DNA from 2 places in the Kocuria sp. NPDC057446 genome. Region 1 is predicted to be linked to the other one. Evidence: riboswitches for the same ligand, from Rfam matches in the RefSeq annotation. Region 1 holds a riboswitch; the other holds the start of a gene.
The links. Region 1 has a riboswitch for S-adenosylmethionine ahead of ACFU0Y_RS15135 (cobalamin-independent methionine synthase II family protein). Riboswitches for the same ligand answer to the same signal wherever they lie in the genome.

Region 1 (8,490 bases):
ACAAGGGCCTGACCCTGCGAATGAACCAGTGCCCCGTGAAACGGCAGTGGCCCAGGCTGTTCGAGCACATCCGCAACGGCCACCTCACCCCCAGCGACCTCGTGACCCACCGCATCCCCCTGGAGCACATCGCCGAGGGCTAACGCATCTTCTCGTCCAAGCTGGACGGATGCCTCAAGCCGATCGTCGTGCCTGCCGCCTGAGGTGGGCACACGATCCCGAACCGGAGGACGGAGCACCATGACGAACACCCCCGGCGTCTCCCAGCCCCCCCCCACACCGCCGGCGGGCCGGTGCGCCCCGTGGACCGCGAGGCGCTGCGGGCCCGCATTCCCGGCTGGGGCGCCGACCTGGACCCCGCCGACCGCCCGTCCGTGCCGAGGCTGCGCCACGACCCGGGCGCGACCGGCGCGCACTGGGACGTCCCCGAGCGCCAGGAGGAGAGGCGGCCGCGGGAGCGGTCCCTCGAGCACGCCGGTCTTCCCCCGTCTTCGGCACGACCTGCCCGCCCAAGGGCGTCTCCGGGGTGCTGTACCGGCACGCCTACCGCCGGTACAGCGAGGGCCGGGCCGCGCACTGGCTGCTCCTGCTGGCGGCCGACCGGGTCGACGCGTGGGAGAGCCACCTCGTGTCCTTCGCGATCCTGCGCCCGGACAACCCGGTCACGCAGACGGGGGTGCTCGGTGAGTTCACCCGGCACGGGCTGTCCTCCCGGGCCGGGCAGCGGCGCGCGGACCGCTCGCACGCGTGGCTGGACCCGGTCGTCGTCGCCGGGCCCTGGGTCCTGGCCGGCGGCGCCGCAGTCGCCGCGGCGCGGGCCCTGGCCCGCCGCCGCGGCTGAGGCCGGCTCGGCCCGCACCGACGAGCAGCAGGGTCGCCCCGAGCACCGGGCCGGAGACCACGAGCAGCACCGTGGCGGCGGCGAGGCTCCAGGCGACGGCGACGGCGACGGCGACGGCGGCGAGGTCGAGGGCGGCGGGGTCAGTCGCGGTGGAGCAGGAGCGCCTCGCCCTGGCCGCCGCCGCCGCACAGCGACACCGCGGCCTTCCCGGAGCCCCGGCGGGAGAGCTCGTACGCCGCGTGCAGGGCCAGGCGCGCCCCGGAGGCGCCGATGGGGTGGCCCAGCGCCACGGCTCCGCCGTGGATGTTGGCCTGCTCCTCCGGGTAGTCGAGGTCCCGCAGGGACTGGATCAGCACGGACGCGAACGCCTCGTTGATCTCGATGAAGTCCAGGTCCTGCACGGACCAGCCGGCCTTCGCGACGGCCGCCTCGATCGCCCGGGACGGCTGGGAGTGCAGCGACGTGTCGGGCCCGGCCACCTGGCCGGGAGCCCCGACCACGGCCAGCCACTCGAGCCCGTGGCGCTCGGCGTATCCCCGGCTGGTCAGCACCACGGCGGCCGCCCCGTCCGACAGCGGGGAGGAGTTGCCGGCCGTGATGGTGCCGTCCTGCGCGAAGGCCGGGCGCAGCCTCGCCATGGACTCCGCACTGGAGTCGGGGCGCACGCCCTGGTCGGTGTCGACGACCAGCGGCTCGCCCTTGCGCTGCGGAACGGTCACGGGGGCGATCTCGGCACGGAGGACGCCGTCCTCCGTGGCGCGGGCCGCCCGCTGGTGGCTCTGGGCCGCGACCCGGTCCTGCTCCTCGCGGGGGATCGAGCGCTCGCCGTTGCCGGACTCCGTGAGGGAGCCCATCGACACGCGCGCGGCGACGTCGACGAGCCCGTCCTTGGCCACGGCGTCCTCGAGCACGAGGTCGCCGTAGCCCTTGCCCTGCCGCACGCCCGCGGCCAGGTGCGGGGCGTTGGTCATCGACTCCTGCCCGCCGGCCACGACGATCTCGGCCTCGCCCGCGCGGATCATCCGGGCGGCGTTGGTGATGGCCACGAGCCCGGAGAGACAGACCTTGTTGACGGTCTCGGCGGGCACGTGCAGGGGGATGCCCGCGGCGACGGCCGCCTGGCGGGCCGGGTTCTGCCCGGCGCCGGCCTGCAGGACGTGGCCCATGACCACGTAGTCCACCTGCTCGGGGGCGATCCCGCCGCGCTCGAGCGCGGCCCGGATGGCGTGGGCGCCCAGTTCTGCCGCGGTGAAGGACGCCAGGTGGCCCAGGATCTTGCCCTGGGGCGTGCGGGCGCCGGACAGGACGACGACGTCGGTGGCGGTGCTCATCGGTTCTCCTCAGCGCCGCCGGCGGCGGCGGTCTCGGTGGGGACGGTGTCGGGGGTGACGTCCTGCAGGTCGGCGCGGAAGGACGCCTCGGTCTTCGCGCGGATCTCGTCCTCGGTGACCCCGGGGGCCAGGCTGCGCAGCACGAGCCCGCCGTCCTCGACGTCGAACACGCACAGGTCCGTCACGATGCGGTCCACCACGCGCACGCCGGTGAGCGGGAGGTCGCACTCGGTCCTGATCTTGGCGGAGCCGTCCTTGGTCACGTGCTCGGTCAGCACGACGACGCGCGGGGTGCCCGCCACCAGGTCCATGGCGCCGCCCATCCCCTTGACCATCTTGCCGGGGATCATCCAGTTGGCGAGGTCGCCGCTGCCGGAGACCTGCATGGCGCCGAGGATCGCGATCTTGACGTGGCCGCCGCGGATCATCCCGAAGGACGTGGCGGAGTCGAAGATCGAGGCCCCGGGCAGCAGCGTGATGGTCTGCTTGCCGGCGTTGATCAGGTCGGGGTCCTCGTCGCCCTCGTAGGGGAACGGGCCCATCCCGAGCACGCCGTTCTCGGACTGCAGCACCACGTTCACGCCCTCGGGCAGGTTGTTGGCCACCAGGGTGGGGATGCCGATGCCGAGGTTCACGTAGTCGCCGTCGGAGAGCTCCACGGCGGCGATGGCCGCCATCTCGTCGCGGGTCCAGCTCATGCCTGGTCTCCGTTCTGCTGGTCGGACCCCCCGGCCGGGCGGGGGCGGACGGTGCGCTGCTCGATGTCCTTGGGCGCGCCGCTGTACTGCACGACGTGCTGGACGTAGACGCCCGGGGTCACGATGTGGTCGGGGTGGATCCCGCCGACGGCCACGAGGTGCTCGACCTCCGCGAAGGTGACCTTCCCGGCGGTCGCGACGATCGGGTTGAAGTTGCGCGCGGTGTAGCGGTAGACGAGGTTGCCGTCGGCGTCGCCGGTGTGCGCGTGGACCAGGGCGACGTCGGCGACGATGCCGCGCTCCTGGACGTAGGTCTCGCCGTCGAACTCCGCGTGCGGCTTGCCCTCGGCCACGAGGGTGCCGACCCCGGTCCTCGTGTAGAAGGCGGGGATGCCCGCCCCGCCCGCCCGGAGCCGCTCGGCGAGGGTGCCCTGCGGATTGAACTCGACCTCGAGCTCGCCGTCCAGGTACTGCTGGGCGAACAGCTTGTTCTCGCCCACGTAGGAGGCGAGGACCTTCTTCACCTGGCGGTTCTCGAGCAGCACCCCGAGGCCCTTGCCGTCCACGCCCATGTTGTTGGAGACCACCGTGAGGTCCCTGACCCCGGAGTCCCGCACCGCGTCGATGAGATCGCGGGGGATCCCGCTCAGCCCGAATCCGCCCACGGCGAGCGTCATGCCGTCCCGCAGGCTCTCCGCCAGCAGCTCGGCGGCGTTGTCCCTGACCTTGGACACCCGTGCCCTCCCTCTCGTGCGACTGTGACTCAGCCCTCAATCTAAGGAGCCTCCACATGCCGGTCAACAGCTCCGGCGGAATGACGGCATTTCTCCTCAGCATCCGGCCATTCCCGTCCTGAGTGTCCATATAGTGGAGACATGGCACAGGAGCGCACGACGGCGTCGGGGACGCAGGTGGTCCACCGGGTGGGGCGGCTGCTGCGGGCCGTGGCCGGCCGGGAGCAGGGCAGCACGGTCGCCGAGCTGGCCGCCGAGACCGGGCTGACCCGCCCCACCGTGCACCGGCTGCTCACGGGGCTGGCCGAGGAGGGCCTCGTGGACCGCGACGCCGGGACCGGGGCGTGGCAGCTGGGCCCGGAGCTGTACGTGCTGGGGGCGGTGGCCGCTCACCGCTATCCGATCCGGGAACTGGCCGGCCCCTCGCTGCGCCGGCTCGCCGAGGCCACCGGCGAGAGCGCCTTCCTGTCGGTCCGCCGCGGGCTGGAGACGGTCTGCCTGGCACGCGTGGAAGGCGCCTTCCCCATCCGCTCCCACGTCCTCTACGAGGGGCTGCGGCTGCCGCTCGGCGTGGCCTCGGCGGGGCTGGCCGTCCTGGCCCACCTCCCGGACGCGGAGGTGGACCGGGTGCTCGCGGCCACGGCGGAGGGCCGCGCCGAGTGGGGTCCGCTGCACACGCCCGAGCGGATCCGGGGCCTGCTCGCAGACGTGCGCCGCGAGGGCTTCGCCGTGAACCCGGGGCTGATCGTCGAGGGCAGCTGGGGCATGGCCGCGGCGGTCTTCGACGCGACGGGCGCTCCGGTCTACGCGCTGAGCCTCACGGGCATCGAGCCCCGGTTCACCGGCGAGCGGCGCCAGCCCCTGGGCCGGGCCCTGCTCGCGGAGGCCCACCGGCTCTCCCGGGAACTGGGCCACCGCTGAACGCTCCGCCGCCGGCCCGGACGGGGCTCAGCGCGCGGTCCAGCCGCCGTCCATCGTGTAGGACGCCCCGGTGACCATGGACGCGTGGGGGCCGGCCAGCCACGCCACGAGGCTGCCGACGTCCTCCGGGTCCACGAGCTGCTTGATCGGCGTCTCGCCGAGCATGATCCGCTCCACCACCTCGGACTCGGGGATGCCGTGCACCGCCGCCTGGTCGGCGATCTGCTTCTCGACGAGCGGGGTGCGCACGTAGCCGGGGTTGATGCAGTTGCTCGTCACCCCGTGCGCGGCGCCCTCCACCGCGATGGTCTTGGACAGCCCCTCGAGACCGTGCTTGGCCGAGACGTAGGCGCTCTTGTAGGGGGACGCCCGCAGCCCGTGCACGGAGGAGACGTTGACGACGCGCCCCCAGCCCTTCGCGTACATGTGGGGCAGCGCCGCGCGCACGAGCAGGAACGGGCTCTCGAGCATGAGCACCAGGATGCGGTGGAAGTCCGCGGGGTCGAACTCCTGCAGGGGGGCCACCTTCTGGATGCCGGCGTTGTTGACCAGCACGTCGACCTCGAGGCTCAGGTCGGCCAGCGCCCCGGTGTCGAGCAGGTCCACGGCCCAGGCCCGCCCGCCGAGCTCGCCGGCGACGCGCTGCGCGCCGGCCTCGTCGACGTCCGCCACCACCACGTGGGCGCCGGAGCCCGCGAGGGCCCGGGCGGCCGCGAGGCCGATGCCGCTGGCCCCGCCCGTCACGAGCGCGGTGCGCCCCTCGAGGCCGTTGTCCTGGAGCATGGGGGTCCTTCCTTCCGTCCGCGGCGCCCACCGGGTCCGGGGCACCGGTCACCGTCACGGTATGTGATCCGGGCCACGACGGCGAGCAGCGCCGGGCGTGTCACATTCCGTCACGCCCGTCACGCGGGTTCCGAATGGCGCAGGGTCCGCCGGTGCGCTTGGATGGGGAGGTCACCATCCAGAGCGGCCGAGAGATCTGGCTCGACGACGCCGCAGCAACCCGGGCGACGGTTCCCCGTCCCGCCTCCGGTGCTACCGCCAGGACCGATGGAAAGGACGTGCGCCCCGTGCCGCACAGTGCCGACCGCACCCCCGCGACCCACGCCGGGCCCCTCGCCGGAGCCGCCGGGCCCGCAGCCCGCCGGCTCCGGTCCTGACCGGCCCCCGGCCGTCCCACCGCTTCCGCAGCTCCCCAGGAGGACACGCATGACCATGCAGAACACCGACCGTGTGCAGACCACCCACGTGGGGTCCCTGCCGCGCACCCCGCGCCTGCTCGAGGCCAACCAGCAGCACGCCGACGGCGCCATCGACTTCGAGCAGCTCACCGGCGAGCTCGCCGTGGGCGTCGAGGACGTGGTGCGGCGGCAGCGCGAGATCGGCGTGGACGTCGTCAACGACGGCGAGTACGGGCACACCATGTCCAGCGCGGTCGACTACGGCGCGTGGTGGAACTACTCCTTCTCCCGCCTCGGCGGCCTCACCCCGACCGACGAGGACCGGTGGGCGTCCACGGAGAAGAAGCGCTCCGCCCCCGGCAGCATCGTGCTCACCAGCTTCCCGGACCGCCGGGACCGGGAGCGCTTCCGGGAGGCGTACGAGGACCCGGCGTCCGGCATCCTCACCGGCCGATCCCCCACCAAGCAGCCCAAGATCACCGGGCCCCTGACCTACACCGGGCAGGAGGCGGTGGCCTCGGACGTCCGCAGCCTCCGGGCCGCCATGGCGGCCACCGGCGCGGAGACCGGATTCGTCGCCGCCCTCTCCCCCGGCTCCGCGGCGCGCGTGAGCAACGAGTACTACCGGACCGACGAGGAGCTCGTCTACGCGTGCGCCGACGCGATGCGGGAGGAGTACCTGGCGATCACCGGTGCCGGGCTGATCGTGCAGATCGACGATCCCTCCATCGCGGAGTCCTGGGACCAGATCAACCCCGAGCCCACGGTCGAGGACTACCTGGCGTTCACGCGGCTGCGCGTCGAGGCCCTCAACCACGCGCTGCGCGGGATCCCCGAGGAGCAGGTCCGCTTCCACCTGTGCTGGGGCTCCTGGCACGGCCCGCACACCACGGACCTCGAGCTGAAGTACCTCGTGGACCTGATGCTGACCATCAACGCCGGCGGCTACACCTTCGAGGGCGCCTCGGCCCGGCACGCCCACGAGTGGAAGGTCTGGCGGGACCACCCGCTGCCCGAGGGCCGCGTGATCATCCCCGGGGTGGTCTCGCACTCGACGAACGTGGTGGAGCACCCGGAGCTCGTCGCGGACCGGATCGAGCAGTTCGCCTCCGTGGTGGGCCGCGAGAACGTGGTCGCCTCGACCGACTGCGGCCTGGGCGGGCGCCTGCACCCGCAGATCGCGTGGGCCAAGCTCGAGTCCCTGGTCGCGGGGGCGCGCCTGGCCTCGGAACGGCTCTACCGCTGAGCGGCCGCAGCCGACGTCCCTGACGCCCCTGCCGCGCCGCCGGGCCCGGTCCTCCCCGAGGACCGGGCCCGTCCGCGTTCCCACCCTCAGCCGGGCCGCTCCGCATCGGCGGTACACGATGCGATTGTTTCGGGCCGAGGGTGACAGGCATCACTTCCGCCCGTAGTATTCCACTGAACTACCGAACGTTCGGTCATGATCCGTTCGGTTCCGCCGAGGACGACGCCGTCCCCGATCCCCTGGAGAACCCATGGCGCACACTTCATCCGCCCCGGCCGGGCGGCACGAGATGTCGCACGAGGAGCGCAAGGTCCTCGCCGGCACCCTCGTGGGCACCACCATCGAGTGGTACGACTTCTTCATCTACGCCCAGGCCGCGGCCTTCGTCCTGGCCCCGCTGTACTTCGCCCCGCTGGGGCAGGAGAACGCCGGCCTCGCGCAGGTGGTCGCCTGGGCCTCCCTGGGCATCAGCTTCCTGTTCCGCCCGCTCGGGGCGGTGGTCGCCGGCCACCTCGGCGACAAGTACGGGCGCAAGATCGTCCTGGTCCTCACCCTGGTGGGGATGGGGGCGGCCACGATGCTGATCGGCCTGCTCCCCACCTACGCGACGATCGGCATCTGGGCGCCGATCTTCCTGATCCTCCTGCGCATCATGCAGGGCTTCTCCGCCGGCGGCGAGTGGGGCGGGGCCGCCCTGATGTCGGTCGAGCACGCCCCGCGGAACAAGCGCGGGCTCTTCGGCGCCTACCCGCAGATCGGCGTGCCGCTGGGCATGCTGCTGGCCACGTCCTTCATGTTCGCCCTCACCTCGATGATGTCTCCCGAGGACTTCCAGGCCTGGGGCTGGCGCATCCCGTTCCTGTCCTCCGTGGTGCTGATCGTGGTCGGCTACCTGATCCGCAAGACCGTCGACGAGTCCCCGGTCTTCAAGGAGATGCAGCTGCGCAAGAAGGAGTCCTCCGCTCCCCTGGGCCAGCTGTTCAAGCACCACAAGAAGCCGGTCACCCTCGCGGCCCTGATCTTCGCCGCCAACAACGCCGCCGGCTACCTGGTGATCGCGTTCTTCGCCTCCTACGGCTCCAACGTGCTGGGCATGCCCCGGTCCCAGACCCTCATCGCCTCCCTGATCGGCGGCGTGGGCTGGCTCGTGTTCACGATGTTCGGCGGCTGGATCTCGGACAAGATCGGGCGCGTGCGCACCTTCCAGATCGGCTACGCCATCATCATCCTGTGGGCCGTGCCGATGTGGTTCCTGCTCGACACCGCCTCGCTGCCGCTGTTCGCCCTGGCCATCGTGATCCTCACCGTGGGCCTGGGCCCGTCCTACGGCCCGCAGTCGGCGCTCTACGCCGAGATGTTCCCGGCGCGGGTGCGCTACTCGGGCGTCTCGATCGGCTACGCGTTCGGCTCCATCATCGGCGGCGCGTTCGCCCCGATGATCGCCCAGCTGCTGCTCAACGAGACGGGGATGTCCTGGACGATCGGCGTCTACATCGCCGGTATCGCGATCGTCTCCTTCATCGCCGTGTCCCTGGTCC
Region 2 (6,545 bases), on a different contig from region 1:
AGTGAACTGGTTGGTCTTGAACCGCCGGGCGGCGGTGACCGCCAGGAACAGCGGCAGGAAGTAGAAGATCGAGTCGGCAGCCGCAGCCAGGATGACGTAGGTCTGGGACTCGGCGTTGAGCCAGCCGAACTGGGTCGCCATGCTCAGGAACGCCTTGAGCAGCCCGGCCCCGGCCAGCGGCCACAGGATCGGCAAGAAGATCGAGGAGATCAGGTTGATGAACCGGTTGAAGAGGTTCCCGCCCGGCGCTTCGTCACCGCCAGTGGAGGCTTCGTCGCCGGTGAGCTTGGTGATTTTGCCCAGCTCGGCGTGGACGTGCGGCACGTTGTCGCCGATGACGACCTGGTACTGGCCCCCGGCCTGCATCACGGCGATCACCCCGGGGAGCTTCTCGATGGCGGCCTTGTCCGCCTTGGACTCGTCGCGCAGTTTCAGGCGCAAGCGCGTTGCGCAGTGGGTGGCGGAAACGATGTTCTCCTCGCCGCCGACCTCCTGCAGAATCCCCTCGGCCAACGACCGGTAGTCCACAACAGCCATGACAGGCCTTTCTTTCCGATTTTGGGCACAAAAAAAGACCCAAGCCGCACCGTCAGGTGCGTCTCAGGTCTTGCCCCGTGTCCGGGTAACAATCCTCCAGGCGTAAACCGCCTGCTTGGATCAAAGTACGGGTGACGGGGCTCATACGCAAGACGTGACGAATGTTTCACGCACGCGCAAGGGCTTCGGTCAGGGTCACCACCTTCCACTGATCGGCGGCCATCCTGGAACCAGGCCGTCTTGCTCCAGGCTCCGAGCGTTGCACAAGGAGGAGGGTCCTTGACGGTCATCCCGCCGCCTGGTGCCGATGGATTGATAGCACTTTCAGGGCCGCCCGAACTGCTGCTGGTTGCCCCCGGGGCAACGGATCCCAGCGCGGCTCCGTCTCCTCCGCTTTACATATGGCCAGTTAGCGGTGGACCGTGCTGCGGTAGAGGTTGGTCATACGCCGCGGGTTGCCACGGTCGAAGAGCGGGGCCCGGGAGAGCCCTCCTGTGGTGCCGGAGGACGAATCCGATGGCTCCGTGCACGGTGCCCGGGATCCGGTTGACGCCGTTCACCACGACGTTGATGACGCCGCCCCCAGGCGTGCGTCATCTTCTCCGCGCACAACGCCCTCGACGACGCACTGGTCTTCCGTCGGGACATCACTGAGCCCACGATGAGGGCCGGGCGGCTGGCCGTCACAACCTGTCACAAACCCGGCCCGACGTCGGCCGAAGCGGCCGAGCGCGACCGCCCGGCCCGAATATGTCCCGACGTGTGGTTTTGTGACAACCGACCCCACCGTCCGTTGGACTATAGAGCCGTCCATCGAGTGGGATGAGCGCACCACACCATCCAGAGCGGCCGAGAGATCTGGCTCGACGACGCCGCAGCAACCAGTCAGCCGACCCTGGGACACCGGGACCGGCGGGCACGGTGCTACCGCCAGGACCGATGGAGGATCGAATGAATCACCACGCCACCCAACAGGTCCACGCCGGCTACGAGCCCGAGGCCCCCTATTGGCCGGTGGCCGTGCCCATCCACCAGACGGCGGCCTACCGCTTCCCCGATCACGCCACGGCCGCCTCGATGTTCCGGCTGGAGACCCCCGGGTTCACCTACAGCCGCACGGGCAACCCCACGGTCGCCGTGTTCGAGAACCGACTGGCGGCCCTGGAGGGCGGGATCGGGGCCATCGGCACCGCCACGGGACAAGCCGCCGTCGCGCTGTCCCTGCTGACCCTGCTCCACGGCGGCAAGCACTTGGTCGTCTCCAGCCAGCTCTACGGCGGGACGGTGGACCTGCTGACGGACACCTTCGCCGACTTCGGCATCGAGGTCACTTTCGCCGACCCGGCCGACCCGCAGGCTTGGGGCGCGGCGATCCGGCCGGACACCCGCGCGTTCTTCCTGGAGTCCATCACCAACCCGCTGGCCACCGTGCCGGACCTGCCGGCGCTGGCGGACATCGCCCACGCCTCCGGGGTCCCGGTCGTGGTGGACAGCACCTTGGCGACGCCGGTCCTGTACCGGCCACTGGAACATGGTGCCGACGTGGTGGTGCACTCCGCCACGAAGTTCATCGGCGGGCACGGGGCCGTCCTCGGCGGGGCGATCGTGGACGGCGGCACCTTCGACTACGGCGCAGCCCCGGAGCGGTGGCCCCAACTGACCCGGCCCAAGGCCCGCTACGGCGGACAGGCACTCATCGACCGGCACGGCCGCGGCGCCTACCTGGCGCTGGCGCGCAGCAAGTTCCTGCACGACCTCGGCCCTTCCCTCGCCCCGGCCAGCGCCGCCCAGTTCATCCAGGGCCTGGAGACCCTCGCCGTCCGCATCGCCCGGCAGGAGGAGACCGCGCGAACGGTCGCCGAGCACTTGGCCCGGCACCCCACCGTCGGGCTCGTCCACCACCCGGCGATCCCCGGGCACCCCAGCGCCGCCCTCGCCGAGAGGGACTTCCCGCACGGCACCGGCTCGGTGTTCTCCTTCGACCTGGCCGCCGGCCCCGAGGCCATCGGCCCGTTCATCGACGCTCTGGAGCTGTTCCAGCTCGTGGCCAACATCGGGGACGTGCGCTCCCTGGTCAGCCATCCGGCGACCATGACGCACTGCCGGCTCACCCCCAACCAACGCCGGGCCGCGGGCATCACTGAGACCACGATCCGGCTGTCCATCGGACTGGAGTGTCCCGAGGACCTGATCGCCGACCTCGACCGGGCGCTGGCCACCGTACCGGCCTCGGCCCTGACCGGGGAGGCGCGCTGAGATGACCCTCCTGAACGACACAGCACAGACGGACACTGCGCCGACGGCCCGTCGGGGCTTCAACACGATAGCGGTCGCCGGCCAGGCACCGGACCCGCTGACCGGGGCGGTCGTGCCGCCGATGTACCAGACCAGCACCTTCGTGCAGGACGGCATCAACGTGCTGCGCGGCGGCCACGAGTACAGCCGGGGGTCCAACCCGACCCGGACCGGTCAGCGCCGCGTCACCGCCGCGGCCCGCGCGGCCCGGAGGCCCGGATCGACGTCGTCTGGGCAGCGCCGGGGGTGCCAGGAGCATGACTGAGGCGACTTTCGGGAGGGCAGTGCACGAGCAGCAGGGAAGGACGTTCGAGATGAGTACGGACCTGGGAGGCAGGCCCTCGGTCCACAGTGAGGAATCGATGCATCAGACCACCAGGACGAACGACTTCACGTTCGGTATCAGCACGACCCGCTTCGATGAGGACTACTGCCCGTCGTCCAGTTCCCGAGGCACGACGAACTTCGCGAACCTGGCCCGCGGCGAGAACCGTCGGCAGAACCTCCGAAACACCCTGACAATGATCAATAGTCGCTTCAACGACCTGGCCCACTGGGACAATCCCAGCCGGGATCGCTATGCCGTGGAGATCGAGATCGTCTCCGTGGACCTGCACTTCGCCGCCGACGGCGACGACGCGGTGTTCCCCCTGATCGAGGTCCTCGACGTGCAGATCCTCGACACCCTGTCCAATGTGCACATCGACGGGATCGTGGGGAACAACTTCTCGTCCTACCTCCGGGACTATGACTTCAGCGTGGTGCTGCCGGAACACCACGCGAAGGCGTCCCGGTCCAGCACCCCTAATGACTTCGGCGAATTGCACGGGAAGCTCTTCACGCACTTCCTGGACTCCGATGCCTACCGCGAGCGGTTCCCCCAGCCGCCCGTGATCTGCATCAGCGTCTCGAGCACCAAGACGTATCGTCGGCTCGAGAACCACCATCCGATCCTCGGGGTCGAGTATCGGCAGGATGAATCCTCCTTGACGGATCGATACTTCGAGAAGATGGGACTGCGGGTCCGCTACTTCATGCCCCGCGGCGCGGTCGCACCCCTGGCGTTCTATTTCCGGGGCGATCTCCTCAATGACTATTCCAGCCTGGCACTCATCGGTCTCATCAGCACGATGGAAGCGTTCCAGAAGATCTATCGCCCGGAGATCTACAACGCCAATGCGGCGGCTGGTCGGATCTACCGGCCGAGCCTGGAGAGTCGAGACTACTCGGTGACGCAGATCGCCTACGACCGCGAGGAGCGCAGTCAGCTGGCTCTCATGCAGGGGAAGTTCACGGAGGAGCACTTTGTGAAGCCACACCAGACCCTCCTGGAGCAGTGGGCCGCGGCCCACTGCGGACGAGAGACGGAGAATCACCGATGAACACCCTGTTGCCCACCACCATCGTGGGCAGCCTGCCCAAGCCCTCCTGGCTCGCGGAAGGTGAGACGCTGTGGTCCCCTTGGAAGCTGGACGGCGAGGAACTGCGCGAGGGCAAGCGGGATGCGCTGAGCCTGGCCGTGGACGAGCAGCGCCAGGCGGGTATCGACATCGTCAGCGACGGCGAACAGACCCGTCAGCACTTTGTCACCACGTTCATCGAACACCTCAGCGGCGTCGACTTCGAACACCGGAAGACGGTGCGGATCCGTGACCGCTACGACGCGAGCGTCCCGACGGTCGTCGGCGCGGTGGGCCGTGAGCGGTCGGTTTTCCTCGACGACGCGAAGGCCCTCCGCGCGCGGACCAGCCAGCCCATCAAGTGGACGCTCCCCGGTCCCATGACCATGATCGACACCCTCTACGACAAGCACTACAGGAGTCGCGAAAAGCTCGCTTGGGAGTTCGCGAAGATCCTCAACCAGGAGGCCAAAGAGCTGGAGGCGGCGGGCGTCGACATCATCCAGTTCGACGAGCCTGCCTTCAACGTGTTCTTCGACGACCTCAAAGAGTGGGGCGTGACCGCACTGGAGCGAGCGGCCGAGGGACTGCGCAGCAAAACGGCCGTGCATATCTGCTACGGCTACGGCATCAAAGCCAATACCGAGTGGAAGGCGACGCTCGGGTCGGAGTGGCGCCAGTATGAGATGTCATTCCCGCTACTCCAGCAGTCGACGATCGACATGGTCTCCCTGGAACGCCACAACTCCCGCGTCCCGGTCGAGCTCATCGAGTTGCTCCGAGGTAAGCAGGTGATGGTCGGGGCCATCGACGTCGCCAGCGACGCGATCGAAACCCCGGAGCAAGTGGCCAGCACCCTCCGGCAGGTGCTCCGGTTCGTCGATGCGGACCAGTTGTATCCGAGCACCAACTGCGGCATGGCGCCACTGGCTCGACAGGTGGCGCGAGACAAAATGATCGCTCTCGCTGCGGGTGCGGAGATCATCCGAGCGGAACTCTCCGGAGCGACCCCCTCGAAGTGACGGCCAGCCAGGGCGTTCAAGACCTGGCGGTGAGCCCCGCCTGACGCCCGAATGAATCGTCCCCGTTAGCGGCCTCGGGAACGGACGGGACTAAACTGCCGCCCAAGCCCACTGTCCGACGTGCTGAAGTGCCAAGACGGACCTATCGTCATCACGGGCACCATCCTGACTTGCCCGGTGCGGTAGTCCACGACCCGGCCATCGGGGTACCTGCGGGTGTTGCCGCTCTTGAAATGGTTTCAATAGTCTCTCCAAGGCAATCGCCGGGCGCAGATGACAGTGATGGCTAGGGCGACGACAGCGGTGCCCTGCCCAGCGGGGGCGGCAGCGGCGATCGCGCGGGCATCTGCCAAGACACTGGGGCGGGTGGAGGCGACCATGGGCACACCTTAGAAGACATCCAGTCGGGGTAACGCACCACCGCTTTACATATGGTGAGTTAGAGGCAAACCGCGTTGCGGTAGTGGGCTCTGTGCGTGGGGTGCCCGTGGAGTCGTCGCCGGTCGGTGCTCAATGATGGAGGAACCGGTCGCGGCATCATGTGATGGTTGCACCACGACACATGAGGTTCGTCTCGACAAATCATCACTGGCCGGCCCGGGGGGAAGCTACCGCGATGGGCGCAGGATGAATGGGTAAGCCCGGAAAGAGAGCAACGATGCAGCACACGAGGGAACGGACCAGTGTGTTAACGGTCTGGACGATGCTTCTGGAGAGCGTCTCGGGCACCCGAGAACCAAGTCTGGCGGGCCTGTTGAAGGTCTACGTTCAGGAGTGCGACTCGTTCCAGGAGAGCTTGATAGAGCTCATGGCGGGCAAGGTCGCCGATGATCACGTGCCGCGCGAGGAGCTCGTGGAGCTGTTCGCGCAGGTACTGGAGGCGGAACCAGGAATTGTGGAGAGTGCGGCCGCTGACCTGCTGGCCAGTGTGGAGCGTAATCCGGCCTATCCCAATGTGCTGGTGCCGTTCCTGTTCGCCAAAGGGTTTCTGGGTCTGCAGGTGCACCGGGTGGCGCATCTGCTGTGGTGCAGTGGGCGTGAGCTGGTGGCCGTGTTTTTACAAAGCAGGGTCTCGGAGCTCTTGGCCATGGACATCCATCCCGGAGCGAGCATCGGGTCGGGAGTTTTCATCGACCACGCCACTGGTGTCGTCATCGGCGAAACGGCAGTGGTCGGTGATGACGTCTCGATCTTGCAGAACGTGACCCTGGGAGGCACAGGCAAAGAGTGCGGGGATCGTCACCCCAAGATCGGCTCCGGAGTACTCCTGGCAGCAGGAGTGAAAGTGCTC

Region 2: another riboswitch for S-adenosylmethionine. It lies ahead of ACFU0Y_RS00290 (O-acetylhomoserine aminocarboxypropyltransferase/cysteine synthase family protein); the one in region 1 lies ahead of ACFU0Y_RS15135 (cobalamin-independent methionine synthase II family protein).

Annotation. Positions count from the first base shown of each region.
Region 1 covers NZ_JBHVDI010000154.1:175-8,664, reverse strand. The annotation lists gene ACFU0Y_RS15170 (zinc-binding dehydrogenase) at 1-143, shown strand, start outside; partial or broken gene ACFU0Y_RS15165 (hypothetical protein) at 216-841, shown strand; gene ACFU0Y_RS15160 (acetyl-CoA C-acetyltransferase) at 982-2,172, opposite strand; gene ACFU0Y_RS15155 (CoA transferase subunit B) at 2,169-2,870, opposite strand; gene ACFU0Y_RS15150 (CoA transferase subunit A) at 2,867-3,604, opposite strand; gene ACFU0Y_RS15145 (IclR family transcriptional regulator) at 3,746-4,525, shown strand; gene ACFU0Y_RS15140 (3-hydroxybutyrate dehydrogenase) at 4,553-5,308, opposite strand; SAM riboswitch class I at 5,480-5,582, shown strand; gene ACFU0Y_RS15135 (cobalamin-independent methionine synthase II family protein) at 5,735-6,952, shown strand; gene ACFU0Y_RS15130 (MFS transporter) at 7,203-8,490, shown strand, end outside.
Region 2 covers NZ_JBHVDI010000001.1:54,865-61,409, reverse strand. The annotation lists gene ACFU0Y_RS00295 (beta-glucoside-specific PTS transporter subunit IIABC) at 1-537, opposite strand, end outside; SAM riboswitch class I at 1,371-1,483, shown strand; gene ACFU0Y_RS00290 (O-acetylhomoserine aminocarboxypropyltransferase/cysteine synthase family protein) at 1,489-2,793, shown strand; gene ACFU0Y_RS00285 (PLP-dependent transferase) at 2,795-3,097, shown strand; gene ACFU0Y_RS00280 (DUF1852 domain-containing protein) at 3,195-4,214, shown strand; gene ACFU0Y_RS00275 (methionine synthase) at 4,211-5,254, shown strand; gene epsC (serine O-acetyltransferase EpsC) at 5,958-6,545, shown strand, end outside.